DNA from 2 places in the Sporosarcina sp. FA15 genome. Region 1 is predicted to be linked to the other one. Evidence: riboswitches for the same ligand, from Rfam matches in the RefSeq annotation. Region 1 holds a riboswitch; the other holds the start of a gene.
The links. A riboswitch is a leader RNA that binds a small molecule or an ion and turns the genes downstream of it on or off. The one in region 1 is predicted to bind S-adenosylmethionine.
Positions count from the first base shown of each region.

Region 2: another riboswitch for S-adenosylmethionine. It lies ahead of cysC (adenylyl-sulfate kinase); the one in region 1 lies ahead of metA (homoserine O-acetyltransferase MetA).

Region 1 covers NZ_CP188818.1:233,265-245,763, forward strand. Annotated here, with positions in the region: gene ACP8HG_RS01200 (DUF2087 domain-containing protein) at 629-922, shown strand; gene ACP8HG_RS01205 (nucleotidyltransferase family protein) at 1,059-1,637, shown strand; gene dnaN (DNA polymerase III subunit beta) at 1,648-2,778, shown strand; gene ACP8HG_RS01215 (ASCH domain-containing protein) at 2,863-3,315, shown strand; gene ACP8HG_RS01220 (DUF2785 domain-containing protein) at 3,368-4,189, shown strand; gene ACP8HG_RS01225 (SIMPL domain-containing protein) at 4,331-4,981, shown strand; gene ACP8HG_RS01230 (hypothetical protein) at 5,073-5,438, shown strand; gene ACP8HG_RS01235 (NUDIX hydrolase) at 5,468-6,223, shown strand; gene ACP8HG_RS01240 (protein phosphatase 2C domain-containing protein) at 6,220-7,017, shown strand; gene ACP8HG_RS01245 (SgcJ/EcaC family oxidoreductase) at 7,044-7,499, shown strand; gene ACP8HG_RS01250 (hypothetical protein) at 7,568-7,747, opposite strand; SAM riboswitch class I at 7,931-8,037, shown strand; gene metA (homoserine O-acetyltransferase MetA) at 8,140-9,048, shown strand; gene ACP8HG_RS01260 (hypothetical protein) at 9,891-10,649, shown strand; gene ACP8HG_RS01265 (PepSY domain-containing protein) at 10,830-11,087, shown strand; gene ACP8HG_RS01270 (phosphocarrier protein HPr) at 11,436-11,702, opposite strand; gene ACP8HG_RS01275 (DeoR/GlpR family DNA-binding transcription regulator) at 11,836-12,499, shown strand, end outside.
Region 2 covers NZ_CP188818.1:1,128,219-1,140,717, reverse strand. Annotated here, with positions in the region: gene ACP8HG_RS05355 (assimilatory sulfite reductase (NADPH) flavoprotein subunit) at 1-1,451, opposite strand, end outside; gene ACP8HG_RS05350 (YezD family protein) at 1,596-1,754, opposite strand; gene ACP8HG_RS05345 (sirohydrochlorin chelatase) at 1,778-2,533, opposite strand; gene cobA (uroporphyrinogen-III C-methyltransferase) at 2,633-3,415, opposite strand; gene sat (sulfate adenylyltransferase) at 3,460-4,608, opposite strand; gene ACP8HG_RS05330 (phosphoadenylyl-sulfate reductase) at 4,609-5,337, opposite strand; gene cysC (adenylyl-sulfate kinase) at 5,598-6,197, opposite strand; SAM riboswitch class I at 6,421-6,521, opposite strand; gene ACP8HG_RS05320 (DMT family transporter) at 6,688-7,596, opposite strand; gene ACP8HG_RS05315 (TraB/GumN family protein) at 7,656-8,825, opposite strand; gene ACP8HG_RS05310 (amino acid ABC transporter ATP-binding protein) at 8,982-9,737, opposite strand; gene ACP8HG_RS05305 (amino acid ABC transporter permease) at 9,762-10,475, opposite strand; gene ACP8HG_RS05300 (amino acid ABC transporter permease) at 10,488-11,195, opposite strand; gene ACP8HG_RS05295 (transporter substrate-binding domain-containing protein) at 11,290-12,144, opposite strand; gene ACP8HG_RS05290 (acyl-CoA dehydrogenase family protein) at 12,180-12,499, opposite strand, start outside.

The sequences.
Region 1 (12,499 bases):
GGATGTGGATTGTAGAAAACTTGGCGCTTTGAGGATACCTTTGGACGTAAGCCTAGATTAGCGCTTCGCATCCAGTTTTACGGCTTCGGCGACCCCTTTTGCCGCGCCTGCGCTAGGGTTGTTCATTAGTGAGTGAGTGTAATTCGGAGTGTGGATCGTAGATCGCTTGGCGCTTTGGGGATGCCTCTCGCCATGAGCCTGGATTGGCGCTTCGCATCCAGTCTCATGGCTTCGGCTACCCCTTTGCCGCGCCTGCGCTGGAGTTTTCATTATTGAAAGTGATTTTGAGATGTATAGACTTAGATTATAATGTGATTACTATTTGATACTAATCTCATTGAAGAAAGACGTACTACAGACTGCAGGTCTTATCTCCGACAATGAAATACACTTTCTAACATAGATTTATCCAGCGAAGGCGCGTCTTCGTGGTAGCCGGAGCGATAAGACTGAAAGGGATCTTCTTTCTGACTTATCGCGGGAGGCATCCACAAAGCGTCGAAGCGGTATTGGCGGGAAATCTAATTAGTTCTAAGTATTGGGACTTTTTCAGTGGCCTCCCAAAAGCCCTTTTAAAGCGCATAAGCCGTATTCATTTGTTCAACATATATATTAAGGAATGATTAAATTGGGTGAACGATTTACAATCACTGATGTGGAAAGAGAAAAAGTATTGGGAAATTACTTCAAACAAGGTTTGCAAGGACCGCTTGACGTATTTCCGAGTAAAGAAAAGAGGAAGTACATTATTGCCCAAGAAATAATTAAGCAATTTGAAGTTGATAGAATGTACGTGGAAAAAGAAATAAATGACCTATTGGCGACGATTTATCCTGATTTTGCCACAGTAAGACGATTTCTGATAGATTATCGTTTCATGACTAGAAGTAATGATGGCAAGCAGTACAGGATTGAAGGCTGACTATTTGCAAATACATAGGAATGTGGAACTGAAAGAAGTGAATATGTTCGTTGAAAAGGTCTTTGGTAAGTATGAAGATTTGATCCACGGTTTTTGTACGAGTATGTGAGCAGTGTGAATGAAAGAGGAGTAGTTTATGGTCATTACAACTGAAAGAGAAATTGTTGTTTTAATTCAAGAGGATAAGTGGATGATGGACCTATTGAAATGCGCCAAATCATTGAATTTGCCTGATTGGTGGATCTGCGCCGGATTTGTTCGATCTAAAATTTGGGATGTGCAGCACGGTTTCAATGTAAGGACGACGATTCCAGATATTGATGTCATCTATTATGATCGAATAAATAGTGGGAAAAGTGTGGAAAAGGAATACGAGGAAGTGTTGAAAAGACTTCTACCAGCTATCCCTTGGTCGGTCAAAAATCAGGCAAGAATGCATAGTGTAAATAATGTCATCCCCTATACTTCGTCTGTTGATGCGATCTCAAGGTTTCCTGAAACGGCAACAGCTTTGGGGGTGAAATTGGATAAAGGAAACAATGTCATATTAACAGCGCCTCATGGTATAGAAGATGTTGTAAATTTGAGGGTGAAACCGACCCCTTATTTTTGTGATAAGAAAGAACGGATGAAGATTTATGAAGAAAGGATTAAGAAAAAGAATTGGCAAGTTGTATGGAACAAGCTTGAGATTATAAGTTTGGACAGTGACTAGGAGGGCTTTTATGGAATTTACAGTAAGCTACGCTTCATTTACGACTGCAGTTTCTGATATAAATAAAATTATTTCATCAAAAAGCGTTATTCCAATACTCTCTGGAATAAAAATAGAAGCCAACGAGTATGGTCTTAAGCTTACGGGTAGCAATTCGGATATTTTTATTGAAAGAACTATCCCTTTACTAAAAAGTGGAGAAAAGGTCGTGGATATCAAAGAATTTGGAAGTGTAGTTGTTTTATCGAAATATTTGAACGGAGTTGTGAAAAAACTCCCCAATGATATTTGTATTAAATTAGGACGCAATGATTCAATCACGATAAAATCGGGGGATATTGAAACAAAACTAAATGGATTTAATGCGAATGACTATCCAAAAATTCCGGAGATGGATCGCAATACTAAAATTGAAATACCGTTTGGGAAATTAACGGAGGCTATAAAGCAAACCGCTTTTGCTGTTTCAAAAAGTGAGGCTAAACCGGTACTAACTGGAGTGAAGATGGAGTTTGAAGAAAACAAACTCATTTGTACAGCAACAGATTCACATAGATTAGCACGGAGAGAAGTGACTATAGAATCTAAAACAACAGAATCATTTGTAGTTCCGAGTACAAGTTTGTCAGAACTGACGCATCTTAAAGAGGCGGATTCGTCAATCGTAGAGATTTCTTATACGAATAATTTCATTGTGTTTGGGACCGCTATGAGTTCACTTTATTCAAGGTTAATTGAGGGTGTCTATCCTAACACTGGATCTTTGGTGCCAACTGAATCAAAGGCATTGATAACCATGAATACTCAAGTATTAATAGAAGGAATGGATCGGGCTTGTGTATTTTCGACTGAATGGAAACACAATAACATCCAATTGGAGATTGTGGATGATGCTACTATCAAAATATCTTCCAATTCTACAGAAGTCGGGATGATTGAAGAGCTTCAAAAAATTATACATATCGAAGGACAGAACGATATCCAAATGTCATTTGATGGTCGTTTTGTACTTGACGCACTAAAAAGGATACCAGAAGAAAATGTCACGATACGTTTTGATGGCTTGATGAAACCGATTGTCATTCAGCCGCAAAATGATTCCACTTGCCTCCATCTAATTTCACCAGTACGGTCTTATTGAAATGAATAAGTTCTCTCGATCTAGGGAGGAGAGCTTGGGCATATAGGAGATTTATAATTTTTAGTAGCGAAAGGGGATTTCAAGATGAATTTAGCAGCACAAACTTATTGGGACGAATTTTGGAAGAACGAAGAGAAACCTACTTCTGTCAACGCATGGATGTTTGGAAGTTTGCCAGATGAGCTTGCACAGCTTGTAATTGATGGGGAAAAGACTGCGACATGTTCAGGTCATGTAATTTATGAACTGGAGAACGAGCCATTACCCAGAATAGATGAGTACAGCATTATTTTAAATAGCGATGAAAAACCAGTGGCAATCATTAAGACCATTGCAGTATCGCTTGTACCGATGAACGAAGTATCGGAAGAGTTTGCGCTTGCTGAAGGGGAAGGGTCATATGAAGATTGGAAATTGGCTCATGTGAGATTCTTTACGAGTGAATTACGAGAAGTTGGACTTGAGTTCACTGAGGACATGCTCCTTGTTTGCGAACGATTTACGCTAATTCATGTAAAAGATAATAACTTAGGATAGACAAATTGCCTTACACAAGGCAACGATAAATGATCGTTTAGGGGGAATAGTGATGTTAGCAACAACTTTAGAAAGTTATTTAGGAGATAAGATACTAGAGCTATCGAAGGAAGTTAGGCAAGAGATGTTGACGCAAATTGGAAATCCAGATGGTTTTTTGCGTGACGAGTTAATCTATCGAAGCTTCGGAAAAATGATTGTTTCCAATCAATTAAATCCGGAAGAATTCCAGTCTTTACTTGAAGTGGTATTACAGGAAGACTATCTATTTTACGGGATTGGCGAGTCTGGAACTGATTCAGTATTTACACGTTCTTTTTCTGCACTCGTCATTGCTGCAGTTATTGAATATGACATTGAGAAACAAATAGTAAATCCAGATCTTGTTCAGTATACAGTGAACAAGGTTATACGCTATATGAGGGAAGAAAAAGACACTCGAGGTTTTATCCAGGGTAATGGATGGGCGCATGCCATCGCACATGGCGCAGATACCTTGGATGCCTTGGCAAAACATCCTCTACTGAAAAAAGAGGATATCAGTCGAATTCTTCATGCAGTTCAATATTCCTTGTTAAGGCAAGTTGACTATTTGGATGAAGAGGAAGAACGCTTAGCTATAATAATAGTTTCATTAATAAAGCATCAAGATGCTGAGAAGGTTATACAAGTATGGATTGAAGAACTTGCCGGAATGGTAGAAACTGAAATGCTTGAAAATAAAGGATCACTTGACGCCTATCACGTACAAAGAACGGTAAAGAACTTTTTGAAATCAGTCTTTGTAATTTTGAGTTCGAAGGGAATCGGTAAGAAAGTGAACAGCGACGTTTTTAAAGTTCTCGAAAAGTGGATGTGGATGTATCTAAATTAGTCATATAGTCTTCAGATACTGCTGTGGTCCTTGAGTAATCTGTCGTCCAATTCTACGTTAAGTGCTAATGTAAATATCTTTTCGAGACAATCAGCATACTATCTAAGGTAGCGTAATGATGCTCAGGAAAGGTGGAGACATATGTATTATCCTTATGCCCAACAAATGACCTGCCGACAACCGCGGGTTATGACTGTTACAGGAATTGGGAGTCTTAAACTAACACCGGATATTGCTCAAATCCAGTTGGAAGTCAGTACTGAAAACAAACAATTGAACCATGCACAAAAGGAAAATGCTTATGAGATGAATCAAGTCATCGATTCGTTATTGAAATTGGGGATCGACAGGGAGAATATACAAACGGTTTCGTACACTATAGTTCCCCAATACAACTATATCGAAGGCGAACAAGTATTTAGAGGATACGAAGTTACGAATGCGATTACAGTAAAAATTACAGATATTGATCAAGTTGGAAATGTAATAGACGTGGCTGTCCAAAACGGAGCGAACAGGATATCAAATATCCAGTTCAAGGTTGAAAATGAACAATTGGACTATCAAAAAGCATTGAGCCTTGCACTTAAAAATGCATTAGCCAAGGCGCAAATAATTGCTGAGACAATGCAACTGCAACTTGATCCACATCCAATTAAAATTGTTGAAGAATTAAGAGCAGAACCCATCGCATATCGAACATTTGCTGCGAGAGAAATGACTAGCTCCACACCGATTGAACAGGGGCAGATTTCGATTAACGCTACGGTTAAAGTGCAATTTCGGTATTGAAATATCAACGTAAAATAGATGGATACTATTTTACGTTGAAAAAACGACAGCTAACCTAATCACAACTAAAAATTAAGGGAGTGGGGAAAACATGGGAATTAAAAAATCTTCTAATTACCTATCACCTATTGCGCGGATATTTGACAAGTTTTCACGGCAACAAGACGTATCGTTGATTTATGGTGAACCGATTAATTTTGAAAACAGAAAAGTCCTTCCGGTAGCAAAGATTAATTATATTGTTGGCGGGGGAGGCGGCTATTCTAGTGAAACAGGAAACTCTTTAGGTGCCCAAGGAGAAGGGGGCGGGGGACATATCTCCGTCAGACCTTTGGGTGTTTACGAGATAGATGCGGAGAAGGTGAAGTTTAAACCAATCATTGACCTCAAATTTACTTTAACACTAGTTGCTGTTTTTACACTTGGCCTAGTTTGGTTATTGAAAAGGGCTCGCTGAAAATTAATTTGTACGGGGGGAATAATTGAATGTTGTATCGCAGAAAAACGTACACGGTTGAACCAGCGATGTACGAAACGTTTACCCACTTTTTCCATACCTTTTTGCTTCCGAATCAGCTGACGCATGGAGCGCAGCTGGTTGGACGGTGGGTCAATGAAGAACAGACGGAGATAATGGCAATGTGGGCATACGATAATAGGGCTCATTATGAGACAGTGGACGCTAGCATTCGGGCATCGGAAATGCATGCTGAAGCGCAAAATTATCGGAAATCATTAGCTCCATTAATTATTTCATCAAATGAAGACTTTTTCACTTCGACGGGGAATTATGGACAATCTAGACAAATTATTGTTGTAAATGGCTACATTGTCAATGAGGAAGGACATGTATTACTTGTACGGAACAATCACCGAAATGATACATATGAAATGCCGGGTGGGCGACTTGAGCTTGGTGAAACCTTGAAAGAGGCGGTTAAACGGGAAGTACTAGAAGAAACAGGTATCCACGCAGAAATTGGTGATATGACAGGAGTTTATCAAGATATCACGTTAGGCGTCATCTGTATGGTTTTTCGTGGAAGAGCGATGTCAGGTGTACCAGCTGCACAACCTCCTGAAACGATTGACGTACAATTTGTTGACTTTGATAAAGAGCAAGTAGGAGACTGGATAAAACGCCCGCAATTTGCATCTAGTGTGGATGATGCTCGAAATAGCGATACGATTGTTTATGAAAGTTATGAAGTGAGACCGTATAGATTGATTGAGCGCTCATGAATAATCTTACTTGGGTTGGAAGTGAAAAGGACTTTGTCGATGAACGAGATGTACGATGGATTAATCGTGTAGCGGTTGGTAGATTTGGAGGTAATTCTTCAGCGGGACAAACCAAGAATGAAGATGGCTGCGTTATTTGGCAAAATGAGGATTGGGAATTAGCGGCTATTTTGGATGCACATAAAAGTGCTGAAAGTGCGGAACTTGTTGTACAAACACTCGGGCAGCATAAAGAAAAATTGGTAGAGATTTTAGATATGAAAGGTCCTCCACGATTTAAACGTTTGGAAATGAAGTTACTTGAAATTTTTCAATCTGAACAATTTTTGAATGAATGCAGATGTGCCATGGGAGAAACGGCTTGTCTTATCGTTGTCAGGAAAGCTAATTACGTTTGGTGGTTTTCGGTTGGAGATTGTTTAGTATATCTGTTCCATTCGGAATTAATTGCCCTAAATCAGTTTCAACTTAACCAAAGGCAATTCTTTGAATGGATTGGTCAAGTGAATACGTTTGAGCAAGCAGTACCATGCTACACGTCAGGGACAAGGGAAATGAGAAAAGGGAACAATCTTATTTTTTTGACGACTGATGGTTTAGTGGAATGCCCGGGGGAACCTTTTTTGGATCCGTCAGATCTCGTTGCCGTGCTGAATGAAAAAGAACTTGATAAAGGGATTTCGCAGTTATTGATGGAAATCGAAAGACAAAATGTACGAGACAGTACGACAATTATCGCATGGAATGTGAAAGTAGAAAAGGAAGGTAGCATCCCGAGCGATTATCTCGGATGAAGGAAAAATGACGGGAGGAATTAGATATGGAAGCATCTGAATTAATTGAAATCAAAACCCTTTATTATAACTTAATTCTTGCATGGAATAATCGCGATGCTAAGAGCATGGCTGATCAATTTACAGAGCAAGGCGAATTGATTGGATTTGACGGAAGTCAAGAAATTGGGCGAAATACTATTTTTGCACATTTAGAACCGATATTTGCAGATCATCCAACACCTCCATTTATCAATGTCGTTAAAGATGTGTACTTTCTGAGTGCTGAAGTTGCGATGTTGCGTGCAATCGTCGGGATGATACCTCCGGGCGGAACAGAACTTGACCCAAATTTGAATGCTCATCAAACACTGATTGCAGTAAAAGAAAAGGATGGATGGAAAATAAAAATTTTCCAAAATACACCGGCCCAATTTCACGGAAGATCTGACTTGGTCGAGCGGATGACCAAAGAATTGAAGCAAGTATCTGATGTAGGCTGAAAAAGTGCCCCGCACCAAGATAATACCAGTGCGGGGAGTGTTTTAGTTACTGTTCATGACAAAGGTAATCATTTTCTCTTCTTTTCATTTGAGTTCATTCGTTCGCGTTTTGGTTTCAGGGAACGGAGTTCAGCAAACTCGCGGGCTATTTCTTCATTCATGTCGCCCGGTTTTATTTTTTGGTTTTTCGGCGTTTGTGGTAAAGACCGTGCATTATTTCCGCCAGTTTTATTGTCATCTCTTCCCATAGTAACAACTCCTTTCATTTTTTCAGTGCCACGTTAATATGGCTTTCTAAAGAAATATTATTCAGCAGTTTTCATGCTGAATTAATGTGGAAATTAAAATAAAAATGTTTCTTTTGATTATTATCGTCAAAAAAGACGGTTTACAATAGTAGTTTTAATAGTATAATAGTAAATAATTGAATATTCTTATCAAGAGAAGCTGAGGGATATGGCCCTGTGAAGCTTCAGCAACCTCTGACTTAGTCAGGAAGGTGCTACCTCCAACAAGATTTTTTCTTGAGAGATAAGAACAGAGTGCCCAAATTAAACCCTCTTTTCTTGTCTTATAGAAAAGAGGGTTTTTTATATTGAATCATTTGATTCAAACCAAAGTGAAAAGGGAGAGACGACACATGCCGATCAATGTACCGAAACAATTACCAGCAGGAGAACTATTGAAGAAGGAAAAAATATTTGTGATGGATGAAGAACGCGCAACGTCCCAAGATATACGGCCTATGAACATCGCCATTTTAAACTTAATGCCTGAAAAAGAAAGAACAGAGTTGCAGCTGCTACGTCTATTAGGGAATACACCGCTACAAGTAAATGTTACATTTTTGAACACAGCAACTCATGATTCTAAAAACGTTAGTAAAACGCATTTAAACGCATTTTATACAACATTTGAACATGTGAAACATCGTCGTTTCGATGGACTGATTATTACGGGTGCCCCGATTGAGCATTTAGAATTTGAAGACGTTAATTACTGGAAAGAAATAACGGAGATTATGGAATGGTCAAAAGAAAATGTAACCTCTGTTTTACATATTTGTTGGGGTGCCCAAGCAGCACTCTATCATCATTATGGAATCCGGAAATTTGAATTGCCGAAAAAATGCTCAGGCGTTTTTACGCATCGACTATCGGACCCAACGATTAATCTTGCACGTGGCTTTAATGACGAATTTAAAGCGCCACATTCACGTTATACATCCGTTTCAACAGAGGAAATAAAAAATGATCCCCGTCTACACTTGCTTGCCAAATCAGAGGAAGCAGGGGCATTCATCGTCATTTCTAAAGATAATAAACATATTATGATCACAGGTCATTTGGAATACGATGCGGATACGTTGGCGGAGGAATATGCACGTGATTTGCAAAAAGGAGTCGGTATTGATATCCCGGAAAATTATTTTCCGAATGATGATCCAAGCAAAGAGCCGTTGAATACATGGCGTTCCCATACGCATCTACTCTTCTCCAACTGGCTAAATTATTATGTGTATCAAGAAACACCTTATGAATGGGAATAACTAGTTAATGACAAATGTATCAATTAAACCACGTCTGTAGATTAACCATTTATTTGCATAAAATACTGGTGAGTAGGGCTTGATGACCTTCATTTTCACTGCATTATTTTTGGCCCGCTTTCGACTAACTATTCATGACAGATTTACTGAGGGGTCCGAGTGTGGCTAGAAGTGACTCCGTCACCTCTAGCCACACTCTTTTTAGTAATACTATTGCGAATAGTTGCCTGTCGCGTTCCTACATTATTCAAGTGGAAAATGCAGTTGTTTTGTAAGAATAGAATAGATGACATTCTATGAAGGGTGTAAGTGCCCGAAGATGCAATTTCGGGCACTCTTGGACGATGTACAATGCGTTCCTTTCTTACTTTTAGCAAGGATTATACATCTAATCATGTGATACCTTATAGCTAGTGCCACTTCTTTACTAAAAAAAGAAAAAACCGTATAGAAAGCATCAGCCGCCAAAATTGCATCTTTGGCGGCTTTTCTCCGACTTAGATGTCAGCTTTTCTTTCATCAAAAAAAGCATAAGCACTACAAGTACTTTTGCATCCAGACATCCCGCTAATTGAATAGAAGTCATTCAATCCGAAGCAATCCAAAAATGAAACTATACAAGTAGCGCCCGGAAGGTAATTATGTTATTCACTGGTTAGTTTTGGTTAATCAACAGGTCTGCAATTAACCAAACCAGAAAATGACTGCTTACTATTTTGCAAAAAACTCTAGATTCCTGGCGTATAGGTGCTTTTTTAAAGAAAGTGGTTAATCATCAGACGTGACTCAATGACCCTTTTGTCGTGAATTGCATAAGCTAATACGACGAGGGGGTAAGTGAGATGGGGTTGTTTATTAACAAAAATGGGCACCCGGATGTTTTTAAAAATAATGCAGACGTTTTAGGGAGGAACCAAGAACACTATAAAATAGATCCGATAGCGGAATGGATGAAGGAACATAGGGAAGCGTCTCATTCGGTTGGTGAACAGTTCAATATCATGGAAACCTTACTAAAGCAACAGAAAAACACACAATCCAATCAATTGAAATCAATCCATAATCGTTTGAATGAAATCAAGGAAAGTGATTTCCGACATGAAAAGTTTGGAAAAGATGTTATGAAGTCGTTAAAAAAAGTAGAAACTAAAAACGAAATGTTACAACGTACGTTGATACATGAGCGAATAATGAATCGAGAATTCATCGGGAAAGTGAATGAGGTCAGCCAGTCAAATGAAGAAATTGTCAATAGTATAGAAATGCTGACTTCTGCAAATGAGGAAATTGTAGTCAAAATGAATGAACAATTAGATTATCAAAAGCTGTTGTCAGAGCAAATATTGAAACAAGAAGATATACAAAAAGACGTGATCAGCAGGCTGGACAACCAAGAAGGATTGCTAGGGAAAGTGATAAGGCAACTGGATTATCTACGCTCAGTCCTATACGAGCGAACCAACTTTTTATCAGGGAAAATAGAAGGTAGTTACAGCATGACGTCTTCGTATCTATCCAAATTATTGACCAGATCGGATCCAGTTTCGGCACGTTTTATGTTGAGCCAAAAGCAGGAAGAAAAAGAGGAGAACGTTGATTGAAAGGTATGGCTATTTAATGATGGAAAACATCATTACAATTAAGCAAGCCTCAAGTGCAAATCATATACCTAGGAACTGCTTAATTGTCTTTTCAGTTATGGGCTTAGGGATTCAGCACATATTAGCCATCCTTGAATAGAATGTTAAGGACAACGGGATAATCGAATTGGAGGAGATTGGGTGACGAATCAGAATCGACAAAATCAAAACCAACATTGGCATGAACATTATCAGAACCCACAATACCGGAGGATTACAATAAATCAGGCGATGGCCATTGCATTAGAGCGGGTTCCAGGCCAGGTCGTAAAAGCGGAATTAGATTACGACGATGGAATGCTGGTATATGAAATTGACGTAAGAACGGCAGAAGGTCATAAGTATGAAGTTAAAATTGATGCGAATACAGGTGCAGTCCTCAGAGTGAAACTAGATTAATGAAACTATATGTGAACAGCCACGAATGGTAACTGATACCATTCGTGGCTGTTCTTTTTTTGATGTTTAGGAAATTATGAAATCTCGTACTGTGGATAAGTTGTAACTTAGTGATTTTACGTCTAGACTCCAGCGCCTAGCCCCTGGAACTGTACGACATGGGTCATGCAACTATTGAAAAGGAAATCGTGATCCTAAGCTGCCTCCTCTGTCGCTTCTAACCTATAGGTCCACCGGGAGGGATTGAACTACATCCCTCCTACTTGTCTGGGCTGGGCATGCGTTTGCGATTTAGTCCATGAAACAGATTAGAAACCCTTTTGCTACTATCACAACTCGAGATTGTTATTACTTTCCAAGGCCTTCGGATTCCATAATTGCATCGACTTTTGCAATTGCATCCGCTTCATCTTCACCATCCGCCGCAATTGTAATGGTAGTGCCTGAAGCTACTCCAAGTGACATAACACCTAAAATGGATTTCAGATTTACTTTTTTACCGACGTATTCCAGTGTAATATCCGATTTGAAAGAACTGACCGCACTAACGAGAGCGGATGTTGGACGGGCATGTAAACCAGCAGTACCTAAAATGGTGTATTGTTTTTCTATCAATGTGTATTCCTCCTAATTGTTAGTATCAATGACTGTATTATAAAAGTTGGTGACTGACTATGGGAGATTATGATTGATTATGAAAGGGATTTCAAGTAATATGAGTTTACAGCTAATTAGAGGTGGTGTTCATATGTTGACAAATGAACGATATGAATTGATTTTAAATTTATTGACTGAGAAAAAGACAGTTAAAATTCAAGAGTTAGTCGATGCGACATCCGCGTCAGAGTCAACAATTCGCAGGGATTTGAACGATCTCGAAGACTTAAATAAATTGGATCGTATCCATGGAGGCGCTACAATAAGCGAGCGAATCACAAAAGAACTTAGTATTTCGGATAAAGCATCCAAAAACCTTCAAGAGAAGATTCAGCTTGCTACTTATGCCGCTTCTTTTGTCCAAGATGGGGATTGTATTTTTCTTGATGCAGGGACTACCACTTTGCAGATGATTCCTTATTTAAAGAATAAAAAAGTGACCGTTGTGACGAATGGATTGACACATGTTGATTCATTGATGGAATACGAAATAACGACTTATTTGACGGGTGGCTATATAAAATCCCGCACGCGTGCCCTTGTGGGACCTCAAACAATCCAGACGCTTGGCGACTATCAGTTTGACAAATGCTTTCTTGGCGTCAACGGATTCCATTTGGAAATCGGCTATACAACGCCAGATCCAGAAGAAGCCGCTGTTAAAAGGCTTGCTTCTACACTCTCGAGAAAAACATATGTCGTGACGGATCATTCAAAATATAACAAAGTAAGTTTTGCTACTATTATGCCACTCG
Region 2 (12,499 bases), 890 kb from region 1:
TCGCGTTCTTCCAAGAATGATCTGAACGGAGCTATTCCAGTACCAGGTCCAATCATAATCAAAGGCTTGTTAGGATCTTCTGGTAATTTAAAGTTCGAGTTACGCTGAACATATACCGGTAAATGATCTCCTGGTTGCGCACGTACAGCACATTCATCTGAACAGACACCAACCCGATCGCGACCATGTGCCTCATAACGAACAGTTCCAATCGTGAGATGTACTTCATCTGGATTTGCTTTTGAACTACTGGCAATTGAATATAAGCGCGCGGGTATTTTACGTAATATTGCGACAAAATTACTTAGAGAGACTTCCCATGGTGCAAAATCCCGTACTAGATCCAATAGATCACGACCATAGAGATAATCCCTGCATTCTTGCTCCCTTGCTGATTCCAAGAGTTCCTTTAATTCATTGTTAGCGGTAAATTGCACTGCTTTTTGTAGTAATGGTTTCGTCAATACAGTGATTTCAAAACTAGAAATCAATGCCTCGCGCAAGGGCTTAAGCTCCCCCTGGTTATTGACCTTCACTGCTTCGCTAGCATTCCAGCCCATCTCTGCAATCAAGCTATCCACTAATCCAGTATCATTTTTCGGATAAATGCCCAAACTATCTCCCGGTTCAAACTCGAGGTTCGATCCTTCAAGTGATAACTCAAGATGACGCGTTTCCTTGTTTGAACCACGGCCATTTAAATTCAAATTCTCTAGGATTTCAGCTTTAAATGGATTTGTTCTAGAATACTCCAGCTGTTCCGTAACACCCTTGTTGACTGGTTGTTGGACCGTTGTAGAACTGCTTCCTCGTTGCTCATTTAATGCGGCTAAAACATTCGTAAACCATTCCGCGGCAGATTCATCATAATCCAAGTCGCAATCGACGCGTGGACTAAGCTGTTTTGCACCTAACTCCAGTAATCGTTCATCAAATTGTTTACCTGTCTGACAGAAAAACTCATAAGAACTATCTCCCAAAGACAGGATCGAATAGTGCAGATTATCCAATTGTGGCGCTCTTTTACCATGAAGAAATTCATAGAATGGCAATGCATTATCTGGTGGATCACCTTCACCATGTGTACTTACAATAAGTAGTAAGTTCTCAATCTTCTTAAGCGAATTCGGTTTGAATTCATTCATAGAAGCAAGCGTTACTTGGAACTCGTCTGCTTTTAAATTCTTCGTCAGTTTTTCAGCTAAAGCCTGCCCGTTACCAGTCTGAGATCCATAGAGAATTGTCACTTCTTTTGAGATGACTTCTATTTGTTTTGACGGAGCTTCCAGAACTGCTACGCTGCCAGAAGCGTTTGATTGCGTAGCTAATTGACTCGCACTCAGATAGCCGCCCAACCAGATTTGTTGTGTCTCTGTCAGTATCGGTAAAAGTTGATTTAGGAGTTCTACCTGCTCCTGATTAAAAGGACTGTTTATCACTTGAAGCGCCAAAATTTCCCACCCCGCAAAATTAGTATTTTACATATATATGCTGAACACGCGAATACTTATATAAACTAAGCTGAGGTCTCCTCAAGCGTCATATCGAATTCAAAAGAATTCTTTATTTCAACATACACAGCTATAAAAAGAGCATTATTTTAATCTGATTTTCTCGTTTCTCTCTATTTGAACCACAACATTGTCTTGAATAACCAATGTGATAGAGCCATAATTCATCGTGCTCAGCATCTTTTTAACATTTTCAATAGTAAGTTCAAGATTTTGTTCCCGTTTCTCCATAGTCCCTTTCATCCTCTCAGACAAAATATCTTCATTTAAATAAGCTGACTGATTTGCTCTTTTTCAAGTAACTCATTCACCCGTTCTACAAGTACATCCTGGACATATTTGTGATAACCAAGATTTTCACAAAGAATAAGCTGCTGGTCATTAGGAGACTGTGTCACAATCTTTTTCTCAATGCCATTCATTAAAATACCTGTAAATAATAAGTACGGAATAATGAAAACTTGCTTTTGAGGTGCTTCCTGTAGTTGCAGTAATGCTTCATCGAAATGAGGATCTGCTCCGTAAAGAAAACAAACAGTTACTTTATTAAAGGCGTACTTGTCAGCAAGAAGCTGTGCAATTTCGTTTAAATCATGCTTAACTGCGGGATCACTACTCCCCCTGCCTACGATTAACACTTGAGTATCTTCTGCAATCGCTACTTTTTGTTCAACAACTCGGTCATATAAACTATCAACAATCTTCGGATGAATGCCAAATGCTTTTCCGTATGTAAATTCGATATCGGGATACATGATTTTTCCCACTTCGATTTCAAATGGAATATCTTCATTTGCATGCGCTGCGGTTAATAAAAGTATAGGTACAATGGCAATTTTAGTAGCTCCGCGTTCCACGCATTTCGTAATCCCTTCATCCACGCTTGGTGCCGCTAGTTCTAAAAAACAAATCTCTTGAATCGGAACATCGATCATTGCTTGACTGCTCTTAATAAACTGAATGGCTTCTTCGACACCTGCTTTAATTCGGCTACCGTGGCCCACATATAAAACTGCCTGCATGCTAATCCCTCCTCGTATCAAGTACGCCTCGGCGTAATAAGGTAACCTTTCTTTATTATTAAGCGGGGATTTTCACCCCTGCTGAATGAAGTTAAACTGCTAGTATGCAGATACTTCTTTAATACTATTTTGGTTCAACTCTGTTTGTTCAAACCATTGAATCTTCTCACGCAATTTCACAACTTCGCCGACAATGATCATACTTGGGTTTTTAATTTCAGATTCTCTCGCAATCTCTACAATGGTCGACAGTGTACCTGTAATCGTATACTGCGCTTCTGTCGTCCCCCAATGAACAAGTGCAACTGGCGTGTTTTCAGGTCGGCCATGCTTAGTCAGTTGCTCACAAATATAAGGTAAGTTTCCGACACCCATATAAATCGCTAATGTATCAATACCAACTGCAAGACTTTCCCAATGAATGGAATCGCTTTTTCCAGCACGCATATGGCCAGTTACAATCGCAAAACTAGAACTTAAATCACGATGCGTGACTGGGATTCCCGCATAAGCAGGAGCCGCAATTCCAGCAGTAATTCCTGGAACCACCTCAAAAGGGATTCCGTTGTCTGCAAGAACTTCCGCCTCTTCAGCACCTCTGCCAAAAACGAATGGATCTCCACCTTTTAAGCGTGTGACGATTTTTCCCTGCTTCGCATATTTCACTAAAAAGTGGTTAATCGTCTCCTGAATCATTGCATGGTAATTTGGGAGTTTTCCGCAATAAATTAAGTCCGCTCCCGGTTTTGCATAGGAGAGCAACTCTTTATTAATTAAACGATCATACAAGATGACATCCGCTTGTTGAATACATTTCATCCCTTTAACGGTGATTAAATCAACATCTCCAGGTCCAGCTCCAACTATAAATACTTTTCCCATTCTCATCTCTCCTCTCACCGCTCAGTTCTACAATAAAATCATCGTTATGAATGAATCTCTTCTTTTTGCATTCCTGCAATTAATACTTCGATCACTTCCGGTCGGCTAAATGTCGATGGCAGTTGTTCTCCCTTACGAAGCATTTCTCTCACTTTTGTTCCCGACAAGATCACATGGTGACTGGCATCATGCGGACAAGTTTTTGGTGTTGCCATGTTACCGCATTTATTGCAGTAAAAGCTATGCTCGAAAAATAATAACGTGATCCCAAGTTCTCCAAGCGTAAAGTTGCTAAAGATTTTCTGAGCATCATACGTACCGTAATAATTACCAACACCCGCATGATCACGACCGACGATAAAGTGTGTGCAACCAAAATTCTTTCGAACCATCGCATGAAAAACAGCTTCTCTTGGTCCGGCATAGCGCATTGCTGCTGTAAACACACCTAAAAACACGTGCTCTTTCGCATAATATTTTTCTAGTAAGACTTCATAGCTTTCCAGGCGCACATCTGCTGGAATATCATCTGATTTCGTTTCACCTACAAGGGGATTCAAAAATAATCCATCTACAATTTCCAATGCAGTCTTTTGAATATATTCATGTGCCCTATGAACTGGGTTTCTCGTTTGGAAACCGACGACTGTTTCCCAGCCTAGCTCTTGGAATTTCCCTCTTGTTTCAATCGGGTCATATAGGTACTCCGAAAACTCATTCAGCGGCCTTCGCTGAATCAGTGTGATGGTTCCACCCAGGTAGACATTAGGGCGCTCAAACAACTTCTTGACGCCTGGGTGCTCACGGTCTGTCGTTTGATAGACTAGTTTAGCTTCTTTTTCCTTATCTGGTGTGAAAATATCCGATACTTCGAGAACACCATAGACAACTCCATCTCTCACCAATTTCACAAATTTCCCAACAGCGATACCTTGTGCGTTCACCTCTGTCGTTGGCAATGTAATCGGAATTGTCCAAGGTACTCCAGTAGATAATCTCATTGTTGTAACAACAGAATTGTAGTCTACTTCTGTAAGAAATCCACTTAAAGGGCTATAAGCACCCGTACCAATCAAATCCAAGTCACTACTAGCAATTTCGTCTAATTCAACTGTTTCAGTTATTCCTTCGTATTGAAAACCAGGATTCCAGCGATTAATTAATGTACCACCATGCGGTTGACTCAAACTCATTTAAATTCCCCCATTTTCGTTAGCATTATGCAAGCCACACTCTGTCTTCGCCTGATTTGCCCAGCGCCCTGACCTCGACCCCGTCGTTGTATCCCCTTTGAATGTGCAGTGTGAACAACCGATACTGGGATAGCCTTGGTCATGGAGTGGATTATAAGGCAAATTATGTTTTTTTACATAATCCCAAATATCAATCCACGTCCAATGAATCAGCGGGCAAATTTTAACCGATTGAAAGGTTTCATCTTTGTTCACAAAGTTTGTTTGACTTCTTGATGGTGATTGTTCACGCCTAAGTCCTGATAACCAAGCGGTCGTACCGCTCATTGCTTCACGGAGTGGAATTACTTTCCTCATATGACAACAACGATCCGGCTGTCTTTCCCATAGTCGATCGCCATACTTGTCAGCTTGTTCCTCAACCGTTAAGCCGGGAGTCTTCATTTCAATTACAAGCTTTGGATAACGTTTCTTTACTTCATCGATTAAGGTATGCGTTTCTTGAAAATGAAATCCGGTTTCGAGAAAGACCACTTTAGCAGTTGGTTTTATTTGCGAGATTAAATCTATCATTACTATACCTTCAACCCCAAAACTACACGCATATACAAGTTCATCGTCGTATTCTCCGTAAGCCCATCGCAAGACGTTTAACGCACCTTTTGACTCGTCATCGATTGGAAAAACTTCACTAGTCTCAGCCCAAGATTTGTACGTCAACTTCGCCATACTAATCCCCCCTCTAAACTCAATAACTCTATTACATTATCTTTTTTTAAAAAAGGCGACTTTAATCTACTATTGATTAAAGTCGCCTCTAATTTTTTAGTCAGCGAATTGTTCGTATGTTCACGATTGTCCATTAGCTTCTTGATTTCCAGTCGGCATGTGATTAGCGTTTATACTAACTTTATTAATCCTATGTGTCAAGTAGGTTTAAATACATTCTATTCCTAAAACCCCAATATGTTACGCATTTAGTAATTTTTTTAGATATAGTTATTTTCTTTTAAATAAGAAACGATGGCTTTGACAGACTCTACAATATTTAATTGATTGGTATCAATGATTATTTCCGGGTTAACAGGTTCTTCATAAGGAGCATCAATTCCTGTAAAACCTTTAATTTCACCCAATCTTGCTTTCTTATAAAGCCCCTTCGGATCCCGTTCTTCACAAGTTTCTAAACTTGCCTTAACGTATATTTCGATAAACTCATCGGATTTGACAATTTCTCGCACCTGATCTCGATCTTCCTGATAAGGCGATATGAATGCTGTCAATGTGAATAAGCCAGCGTCGACCATTAGTTTTGAAACTTCACCGATTCTGCGAATATTTTCCGTCCGATCATTTGGACTAAACCCTAGATTCTTATTTAAACCGTGCCGGACATTATCTCCATCCAGTCGATAAGTATGAATGCCTTTCGCGTGTAACTCTGTTTCTAGCGCTACTGAAACTGTTGATTTCCCTGACCCTGATAGCCCAGTGAACCAAAGAATAGCACTCTTATGGCCCTTTAGTTCTTGACGATTTTCTTTTGTTACCTCTGATTCATGCCAAACGATATTTGTAGACTCTGTCATTGTTTGCCCCCCTAAATCATTTGTTTCAGTTTAATTTTTATATACAAAAAAGACACCTTTTTCCGATTCAAATAATCGATTAGAAAGTTGCCTTTAGTTGTCTAATTAGCATGTATGAAATTGTTAAAATGATAAATGACTTACAACCTTTACAGTAAAGAAATAAAAAAACCACTTCTAAATAGAGCAAGAAGAGGTTAATAGAATCGAACACATATTACTCCTCTTATCTGCTAAACTTTCGTTTACTGGAATTGGCACAGTACTAAACAGTCTGTTGCCGAGGTTTCATCGGGCCAGTCCCTCAACCTCTCTAGATAAGATATAAACTATTAAGTTGAGACCAATACTACATTATCGAAAATTCAAAGTCAATGACTTATCAGAATTTATTTTCAATCATATCAGTTTAGTTGGAATTAAAGGCGATCTTCTTGCAGATATAATAGGCACTTTAAACTACTTTTCAGTGCGCTAGGAAACATGTTAGTTAACTCTCACTTAACCTTTCGTTGTTCTCATCGGTTTTCTCTATTTCCTTTTCATAATTATTTTTCCAATTAACAAGAAAGATTCCTGCAAATATTAGTAATCCACCAAAAAGGATAGACCAGGTTAGTCTTTCATGGAGTAAAAACCATCCTGTGAGTACACCGAAGAATGGCGCTAAAAAAAGGAATGCACTAGTTCGTTCTTGATTACCTCTTTGGAGAAGATAAAACCAAATAGAAAACTGAATAATTGAGGCTGCAATGGTAAGCCATAACAAAATCAGGATAGATTGAGTAGTCATTTTAAAGAAAGTCTCTTCCAGTAGTAAGCTTCCCAGAAAGAGAATTAATCCACCAAAAAGCATTTGATAGGCTGTCATTACATACGTATCAAATTTGAAACCATGTATTTTTATCAATAGCGTAGCAATCGCCCATGAAACAGCCGACAAAAGCCCTAATATGGTACCGACTTTAAAGTCAAGATGTGAACCTAACGTGAGAAAAACCCCGATAAAACCTAACAGTACACCTATCCATTGCTGAATATGGTAACGCGATTTTAAAAAAAGCGTCCCAAAAACGACAACGAGTAAAGGATTCATAAACGTTAGGATAGACGTCTCTCCAGAAGTGATTGTACGCAGTGCCATAAATATACAGCCCATCACAAAAGCTGTTTGGAAAAGTCCAATTAGAACAAGCCACACCCAGTCGATTGCTTTTACTGGATGTGGCTTGTTTAAGATTTTAACGATAGTTGCCATAATAATCCCTGCAAGCGTAAAACGCAGAGCGACTAATAGGAGTGGAGACGAATAGGCTAACCCTAACTTCCCTATTGTAAAAGAAGAACCCATTAGTCCAGTCGTCAAAATCACTAACAAGCAAAAACTGATTCGATTCATCCGGTCCCCACCTCATTATTACTATAAAACGTTTAAAAGAAAATGCTGATCAATTGATTTCACTTTAAGTTTTCAAAGAATACACGGATAACGTCGGCTCCGCCTAAGAAGGTCCCCAACGTTCCTCCCAAGTTAGTCAAAACAATTACCAGCAAGACCCGTGTCACCTTATTTGCCCAAAAACCTTTAATCGTAAAAACATCTGCAGAAAGCGTTTCAAAGTCACCAACACTTGGGCGGCGAAAAAATGCTTGAACAATTCCTGAAACCCAACCGGCCGCTATCAGTGGATGCAAGGTAGTAATAGGGGCTGAAACAAAGGCCGCTAAAATGGCCAGCGGGTGTCCAAGAGCCACCGCAGCACCAATAGCTGACAGGCTACCTGTCCATAAGACCCAGCTTAACGCTTGATCGAAACCGGCAGATGGATTTGCGATAAAGGTGTAGGCGATAATTGATAATAGAAGAATCGGAATTGCCCATCCGATAATTTTTGGGATTTTTGATTTTGGTGGTGTTTGCGCTAATGCGACTAAATCATGGTCATTATAGATTTCTTTTGTAATCCCTGGAACATGTGCTGCACCAATGACTGCAACGACCTTTTTACCTGGTGCATCTTTGATTTTCTGTGCTAAATACTGGTCTCTCTCATCGATTAAGGGCGTCTTTAACCTTGGAAATGATTCCGTAAAGTCAGTTAGAACGGCATTTAGCGTGTCCTTTGATTTCATTTTCTCCAATTCTTCTTCAGAAATCGTCTCTTTGCTGAAGATACTATAAAAAACCGACATCAGAAGCTGACTTTTCCCCTTAAGTCCAATATTCCCCCAAATTCGGGAAAAAGTAATTTGGATATTACGGTCAGCCAGCACCAAATTTGCACCGACTTCTTTTGCTGATTCAATCCCCTGAATCATTTCCTGTCCAGGTTTAATATCAAATTGCTTTGCCAAACGATTTTGAAAGGAGGATATTGCCAGATTCATTAAGAGCAATGTAGCTTTCTTCTCTTTAATCACCTTGAAAATATCCGTTTCTTTCCACTTATTACTATCCATTATAGATTGAAACCTTTGTTCATCCAATTCAATGCATACTGAATCGGGTCTTTCCTTGTCGATTACCTCTTTTACTTGTTCTGCACTTTGCTTGGAAACATGGGCAGTTCCAATAAGTATTAGTTCTCTACCGTCTAATTCTATTCTCGTAATGTTAGTCTCTTGCATTGACAAACTTCCTTTATGAACTTATTTCTTCTGAGCAACCTTAAGCCAAGGTTTACTAAAAAGACGGTCTAGTTATTATAATGAATCAGTTTGAATGAAATTTCAATTATCTTTCATTATTAATATAATGAAAGTCACCCTCATGGATAATGACTATTAAATATGATACGTAAAGTCCTCGGGCAATACCCTTTTTAAAAATTTCTGTGTTCGTTCTTCCTTTGGATTTACAAAGATTTCATGGGGTGCTCCTTCCTCTACTACGACTCCCCCATCCATAAATATTACTTTGTTAGCTACATCCTTCGCAAAACCCATTTCATGTGTGACAACTAACATAGTTGTTCCTTCTTTCGCGATATTCTTCATAACTGTCAAAACTTCCCCGACTAATTCTGGATCCAATGCAGAAGTTGGTTCGTCAAATAAAATAATGTCTGGATCCAAAGCAACTGCTCTTGCAATGCCTACCCTTTGCTGCTGCCCTCCCGATAATTCACTGGGATATGCATTGTATTTATCCGATAGCCCCACTTTATCCAACGCTTTTTTCCCTATCTCAACCGCTTCTGCTGTCGGGATTTTTCTTCCGATAATAAGTCCTTCTGTAACGTTTTCTAAAGCTGTTTTATTATTGAACAAATTATTGTTTTGAAATACAAAAGCGATTTTCTGTCTAATCTGATGGATTTGTTTTTTGGATGCTGTTTTTAAATTCACGTCTATATCCCCAAAAATAGCACGGCCTTGATCCGCTTTTTCTAAAAAATTGATACATCTCAGTAATGTTGTCTTACCGGATCCACTTGGCCCCAGTATAACAACAACATCGCCTTTATCTATTGTTACGTCAACACCTTTTAAGATTTCAGTTTTACCGAATGACTTATGGATATCTCTAATTTCTAACATGCTTCGGATCCCTCCTTTTCATACTTAAACGACTGACGGTTTATATTTACTCAAACGTTTTTCATATAGTTTAAATGCGAATTCGACTGCACTGCATAACAGTAAATAGACAAGAAAGATATCGATATAGGCCTCAACATAATTGTAGCCTGCGTTCGCTGCCACTTTTGCTTTCAGCGTAATTTCTTGTAATGACATTGCATACCCGAGAGATGTCGCTTTGATTAAGTTGACTGTCGCTGTACAGATATTCGGCATTGCAACGACCAATGCCTGTGGGATAATAATTCTTCTGTATGCTTGCACATTCGTTAGCCCCACTGATTGGGCAGCTTCCAACTGCCCCTTGTTCACCGTGCTTAGTGCAGAGCGAAAAACTTCAATCAGGACCGCTGTAGTGTTAAAAGTGAAGACAATGAATGCGTACCAAATTGGATTCACATCATACACATTCATCCCAATATTAAACTTTGTAAATAGTGAACTTAGCAATAAGGGGACACTACTATAGACGATGAAAATCTGAATGATAATTGGGGTTCCTCTGACAAAAGAAACGTATACTTGTGCAAAACGATGTAACACGGGAATTCGATTGATTCTTGTTAGTGCCAGTAAAAATCCTAACGGCAACGCAAAGAGCAAAGCTACAATTGTAATGAATAGCGCTATAGGAACACCTGATAATGCGATAAAAAATGTATCTACTAAAAACTTGTAATTTAATCCTTCAGACACTTTCTCACCCCCTTATGCAGTTTTCAATCCTTGTTTCCCCTTACTAAATACTTTCTCTAATTTTAAGAAGAACTGTTCAATTGCTATTGAAAGTATCCAGTAAATAATTGCTAATGCAAGAAATATTTCTAATGCATGTGCGTTATAGTTGCCCGCAATAATAAGATTTGCTTTTCCGACAACATCTATCAACCCGATTGTATAAGCTAACGATCCTTCTTGAAGTACTGCCAGCAAGCTGTTTCCAAAGTTCGGTAATGCGACTACAAAAGCTTGGGGAAATACGATTCGTCTATAAGCCTGTGAATTGCTTAGCCCAACACTTACTGCAGCCTCAAATTGTCCCTTGTCAATTGATTGAAAAGCTGAGCGCATGACCTCGGACATAGCCGCCGCAAATTGAAGTGTAAAAGTGATTATGACAAATACAGCTGTGTGTATATTGTTCAAATTCAGACCGACACGATCACCGATTGCAGGAAGTCCATAATATACTAAAAAAAGGAGTACGATAGAGGGTATACACCTTAATATCGTTGTATAACCATTAGCTACCTTCCTTGCAAATTTACTTTTCCCTATTTTCGCCGCCGTTAAGATAAAGCCCAGGAACGTACCGAACAGGACGGAAAGACCTGCAACCATAAATGTCATTTTTAAAAAAGGAATTAATAGTGGGATGGACTCCCATATATATGATGCGTCAAAATACTTCTCCATGTATCCACCCCGCTTTCATTTTCAAATTGTAACCATTTGATTGACAAAGGCTGTTGAGCATATCGCACACCCAACAGCCTTTATATCTTTAGCGTTATCTCTCTACAGCATCCAACACTTCAAACAAATCTCTGCCGTAAAACGATGTGCTTAATTCACTTGTCTTCTTTTCTTCTTTCAATTGTTTAACTGCTTGATCATAGGCATCCGCAAATTCCTGTTCTTTCTTATTGAATAAAGGCCATGTTTTTATGACTGCAAATTCATTGTAAACAACCTCGTCTGCCAGATTATGATACGGGCCATCTTCAGCAGTCACTTGCTTTTCAAAAGGACCCTCAATGATAACACCACCATCTACGCGACCTTCATTCACCCACTGAACAACGTCAACTGTGAAAGCATCTCCAGCTTTCAACTGCACTTTATTACCCGGATTTTCTTTGTTATATTCATCAATTACAGTGTATTGAGCATTATTAGCTGCAATAGGTGCCAACGAAAAGCCGGCAGAAGCGAAGTCTGATAGGGATTTGATATGTTCATTCTCTTTCTTAAGCACAAGACCCGCACTGCTTAAGCCGATAAATTCTTTCGGGAAGATAAATTTTTCTGTTCTTTCCTGTGTCCAAAATGCATTTTTAACCCCTACCTGGTATTTCCCTTGTTCGACACCCACAAGTAGGTCATCGCTTGTCGTTCCAACGTACTCAAATTCGTATTGTGGAAGTAATTCATCAACTAGTTTCATCACTTCAACATCATATCCAGTTGCATTTCCTTTTTCATCCAACCAGGACATTGGTTTTGAAGCTTGATCATAGGCGATTTTTACTTTTTGTATGTCTGAATCATTACCATCGGCCGCTTTACTTGAGTTACATCCAGCTAAAATAGTAGTTAATGCTAAACCAATTGTCGCAAGTTGAAACACGCTTCTTCTTCTCATCATGAAATCCCCTTTTTCGCTTCAATCCAATATGCTTACATTTGGATAGCGTTTTTTATTGTATCTTGTTCAATTGCAGTCAGTGCCAATTTCTTAATTGTCATATCGTCCATAGGAGGATTGTGCAAACCTGCCCTGACATCCCGATAATAGCGCTGTAATGGATTCGTCCGTTGAAGACTTTTTGCACCTACAATTCTCATTGCTTTATCGACAATCGTAATGGCTGAATTCGTAATGGTGTGCTTGACAACAGCGACCTCATTTGTCAGATAGCCTCTTCGTGATTCATCATCATAGGCCTCCGCCACACTATAAATCAGATGCCTTGCCTGGGTTAATTCCAAATCAATTT